2 regions of the Bacillus sp. K7 genome follow, and region 1 is predicted to be linked to the other one. Evidence: a T-box and tRNA genes for the amino acid it is inferred to sense, from the RefSeq annotation. Region 1 holds a T-box; the other holds one or more tRNA genes.
What was found. A T-box is a leader RNA that pairs with one kind of tRNA and senses whether it is charged. The one in region 1 lies ahead of leuS (leucine--tRNA ligase), so its partner is inferred to be a tRNA-Leu.
Positions count from the first base shown of each region.

Region 2: it has a tRNA-Leu gene. The T-box ahead of leuS (leucine--tRNA ligase) is inferred to sense a tRNA for this amino acid. The anticodon was not compared.

Region 1 covers NZ_CP096406.1:2,811,158-2,813,533, forward strand. The annotation lists gene leuS (leucine--tRNA ligase) at 1-1,428, opposite strand, end outside; T-box leader at 1,538-1,752, opposite strand; gene M1D98_RS14350 (DUF4257 domain-containing protein) at 1,856-2,191, opposite strand.
Region 2 covers NZ_CP096406.1:942,204-944,579, forward strand. The annotation lists tRNA gene M1D98_RS04640 (tRNA-Glu) at 1-20, shown strand, start outside; tRNA gene M1D98_RS04645 (tRNA-Val) at 30-105, shown strand; tRNA gene M1D98_RS04650 (tRNA-Met) at 113-189, shown strand; tRNA gene M1D98_RS04655 (tRNA-Asp) at 251-327, shown strand; tRNA gene M1D98_RS04660 (tRNA-Phe) at 340-415, shown strand; tRNA gene M1D98_RS04665 (tRNA-Thr) at 421-493, shown strand; tRNA gene M1D98_RS04670 (tRNA-Tyr) at 515-599, shown strand; tRNA gene M1D98_RS04675 (tRNA-Trp) at 605-678, shown strand; tRNA gene M1D98_RS04680 (tRNA-His) at 703-778, shown strand; tRNA gene M1D98_RS04685 (tRNA-Gln) at 788-859, shown strand; tRNA gene M1D98_RS04690 (tRNA-Gly) at 909-983, shown strand; tRNA gene M1D98_RS04695 (tRNA-Cys) at 989-1,059, shown strand; tRNA gene M1D98_RS04700 (tRNA-Leu) at 1,067-1,155, shown strand; tRNA gene M1D98_RS04705 (tRNA-Leu) at 1,448-1,529, shown strand; gene M1D98_RS04710 (sporulation protein) at 1,617-2,376, opposite strand, start outside.

The sequences.
Region 1 (2,376 bases):
GTCTGTGACTTCCACCCACTCTTTTATGTTCGCAAGCGGTGATTCGCCTGTTCCACTCGGTTTGATTTCATCCGTCTTCGGCAAAATCAGCGGCAGCTCCTCTTCCGGCACAGCCGTTGATGTTCCGTCTTCCCAATGAATGACCGGAATCGGCTCGCCCCAATAACGCTGGCGGCTGAAGAGCCAGTCGCGCAGACGGTACGTCACTTTCTTCTCGCCGTTTTTCGTTTCTTCCAGCCAAGCGATTATTTTTTCAATCGCTTCCTGCTTGTTAAGGCCGTTCAGAAAATCAGAGTTCACATGCTCGCCGTCGCCAGTGTACGCTGCTTCCTCAACATTTCCGCCTTTCACAACTTCCTTCACTGGAAGGCCGAACGTTTTGGCGAATTCAAAATCACGCTCATCGTGCCCAGGAACTGCCATAACAGCACCTGTTCCGTAAGACGCAAGAACGTAATCGGCAATCCAGACCGGCAATTTTTCTCCGTTTACAGGATTGATCGCATAAGCTCCCGTGAAAACGCCTGTCTTTGTTTTCGCAAGATCAGTTCTCTCCAAATCACTTTTTGATTGAATGTCTTTGACATATGCTTCGACAGCTTCTTTTTGATCAGCCGTTGTGATGGTTTCCACCAACGCGTGTTCCGGGGCAAGCACAGTGTATGTAGCACCAAACAGCGTATCTGGTCTAGTCGTAAACACCGTAAAGGACTCATCATGTCCATCTACAGCAAAATGAACGTGCGCGCCTTCTGAACGGCCGATCCAGTTGCGCTGCATATCTTTGATGCTTTCCGGCCAATCAAGCTCTTCCAAGTCTTCAAGAAGCCTGTCCGCATAAGCGGTAATTTTCAGCATCCACTGCTTCATCGGGCGTCTCTCTACCGGGTGGCCTCCCCGCTCGCTCTTGCCGTCAATGACTTCTTCGTTGGCAAGAACCGTACCGAGGGCAGGACACCAGTTAACAGGCACTTCGTCAACGTAAGCAAGGCCTTTTTCGTACAGCTTTAAGAAAATCCATTGTGTCCATTTATAGTATTCAGGATCAGTCGTATTGATTTCACGATCCCAGTCATATGAGAAACCAAGCGACTGAATTTGGCGGCGGAAATTATCGATATTCTGCTTCGTAAATACAGCGGGATCGTTCCCTGTGTCGAGCGCGTACTGTTCAGCCGGCAAGCCGAATGCGTCCCAGCCCATTGGATGAAGGACATCATAGCCCTGCATGCGCTTCAGACGAGACAGGATATCCGTGGCTGTATAACCTTCAGGATGGCCGACGTGCAAACCCGCTCCAGACGGATAAGGAAACATGTCCAGCGCGTAAAATTTTTGTTTTTCATTATGATCAAGAGTGGCAAATGTTTTGTTTTCAAGCCAGTATGTCTGCCATTTCTTTTCTATCTCTTTGTGCTGAAAACTCAAAGTAAAAACCTCCTTCTGATTGAATACGGCGTTTATGGTTCAAGTATTGACGGGAAGGAGAGAATTATATTCAGAATATTCCCAAACTAAAAAAAACTCCCTCATCCCTAAAAGGGACGAGAGACTTTCGTTTTCCCGCGGTACCACCCTCGTTAGCGCGGCATGCGCCGCACTCACTTGATACTTTTAACGCAGTTATGCGTCAGCGGCTTTTCACCGCTGCAACTCTGAGGTGAGTTCGGAAACAAATTTGATTGACTTTCACCAGCCGTCAACTCTCTGCAACAATATCTGCTTCTTACTGCTCCTCTTCATTGTTCTTATCGCAACCGTAATCTTAACTGTATTTTATAGAATTCTGTTCATAAGTGCAAGCAGGTTTGTATACAATGGGAATGTACCCTGAACGGGCGAAGATTGAGGACAATTATTCGGGTGGAGTTTTGGTTTGACGTTTGGACTCGGCCGATTCGCCGCCGCTGTTCAGTTCTCTCACAAAGTCAAAACTTCTGAGAACAGCTTCACCGCCGTAGCCTGAGATAATGGATAAGATGACAAGTTGAATTCCTGAATCGGGGTCAGCGGATAATACAAGTAAAATGGAAGCCGTCATTCCGATAAACCAATCTTCCAAAAATCCAAGATAGATAAACCGCTTCGTCATTCTGGGCTTCTCCAGCCTGCCTCTCTTTTTCACATGACCGAGAATCCCCATGATTCCTCCAATTACACAAGCAATGAGTACCTGATGCAGCATCTTCATCATCACCTTCCTAAAGCCCTTATTTCGTAAAGCGACTTCAGGCCATCCAGCCCCCTTAAACGATTCCGATGATTTTCGATATCTACATACTGGCAAATCTGAAAAAAGCTTGTTTCTTCCATTATATGTGAACACATGATCGGTAAGCTTGATGCATTAGATTCATTTTTCACCCAGTGACATTG
Region 2 (2,376 bases), 1.9 Mb from region 1:
TTCGAATCCCGTACGGGTCATTATATGATGGAGGATTAGCTCAGCTGGGAGAGCATCTGCCTTACAAGCAGAGGGTCGGCGGTTCGAGCCCGTCATCCTCCACCATTATCATCGCGGGGTGGAGCAGTTCGGTAGCTCGTCGGGCTCATAACCCGAAGGTCGCAGGTTCAAATCCTGCCCCCGCAACCAAAATATATGAATAAAATAAGGCGTGCCCGAAGGGTACAACCAAAATAATTCATTTTAATATGGTCCGGTAGTTCAGTTGGTTAGAATGCCTGCCTGTCACGCAGGAGGTCGCGGGTTCGAGTCCCGTCCGGACCGCCATTTAAATAATAAGGCTCGGTAGCTCAGTTGGTAGAGCAACGGACTGAAAATCCGTGTGTCGGCGGTTCGATTCCGTCCCGAGCCACCACCTATGCCGGTGTAGCTCAATTGGTAGAGCAACTGACTTGTAATCAGTAGGTTGGGGGTTCAAGTCCTCTTGCCGGCACTGTTTTTCAAAACTTAATGTGGAGGGGTAGCGAAGTGGCTAAACGCGGCGGACTGTAAATCCGCTCCCTCAGGGTTCGGCAGTTCGAATCTGCCCCCCTCCACCATTTATAGGGGCATAGTTTAACGGTAGAACAGAGGTCTCCAAAACCTCCGGTGTGGGTTCGATTCCTACTGCCCCTGCCAAATTTATGACATCTTGAGATTATGGCGGTTGTGGCGAAGTGGTTAACGCACCAGATTGTGGCTCTGGCACTCGTGGGTTCGATTCCCATCAATCGCCCCATATTATCATTGGGCTATAGCCAAGCGGTAAGGCAACGGACTTTGACTCCGTCATGCGTTGGTTCGAATCCAGCTAGCCCAGTCTCACTTTTTTATATCTATTGCATATCATGTATTAAGTCCCTTAAGATGCGGAAGTAGTTCAGTGGTAGAACACCACCTTGCCAAGGTGGGGGTCGCGGGTTCGAATCCCGTCTTCCGCTCCAATTATGGCGGCATAGCCAAGTGGTAAGGCAGAGGTCTGCAAAACCTTTATCCCCGGTTCGAATCCGGGTGTCGCCTTTCTTTTGCCGGGGTGGTGGAATTGGCAGACACACAGGACTTAAAATCCTGCGGTAGGTGACTACCGTGCCGGTTCAAGTCCGGCCCTCGGCACCAATTTTACTTACATGATAAGTTGAATTGGTGTTTGTGTTCTATATTGATAACTAATCATATTAATGATCTACACAAGTAGATCATTTTTTTATTGCTTTGATTTCATTTATCATTAGCAGCTAAGTTCCGGTAAATGATCATAAAGCTGCTTGGGTCTTTGAACCTTTATATTTAGCTAAGCCCTAAATACTTTTTTATTTTATATTTCCAAAAAAACTTTTTTGAAATACGTTGACACTTTATATAATCCATGATATATTTATATTCGTCGGTTGGATACGACGTAAAACTTGCCGGTGTGGCGGAATTGGCAGACGCGCACGACTCAAAATCGTGTTCCTTCTGGAGTGTCGGTTCGACCCCGACCACCGGTATACTGAAAACCCGTTTCTTAAATAGAAACGGGTTTTTTTATTTGATCTAAGAAAGGAGCCAAGCTTATTTGAGCTCCTTTTTCTAATTTACTCAGCGTATTGGTCTATGATCTCTTTTAACACCTCTTCAAGACCTTCTACATCTTCAAGCTCTGATTGGCTGAAGCGGACACGTACGAGCTGTTCTCCGTCATTGTACATCTCTTCCAGCCACCCTCGCAGTCCTCTTGCTCTGCGGTCGACTTCGAAAATAATGTCTAAACCGTTTTCGTCTAAAAGGAAAATAAGCTCTAACTCATCAAGCATCTGACGATAGTAACCTGATGTTGGAACGAACTCAAATTCTTGAACAAATGGAAGTCTGCGCTGGAAGTAAGGCGCTTGTTCGCAGTCTGCTTCATGAAGGCGGAAGCCAAGGTTTTCGATTGCTTCCAGTACATTTTCAATCCAAGGGTGTGCCTCAACGAAAATGCGGTCATGGTCGGATTTATCGATACCACCTTCGATATCAAGGTCTGTCACCATGGCGACTTCTACTTTTCCTACAGTAATCGGGGTATCAAGTGGAAGAATGAATGAGAACGGAAATTGATGCTCTTCTCCAGGCTGAATGGTGAATGAACCAGTGACCCGGAAAGAATGAATTGTAGCGTATTTTCGATGCTCTTCATCATCTTTTACAATGACGTACCGTGTATTAAGCTGTACGTCAATAAAGCGGATGTCCTGAGCGATTTTTCCGCCTTTGACATGAACAGTTCCCCGTACTTTTTCTCCTGGATAATAGGCGTCTTGCTCTAAAATTGTATCTACTTTTGCAGCACCGATTCCGGCACTTGCTGCAAGC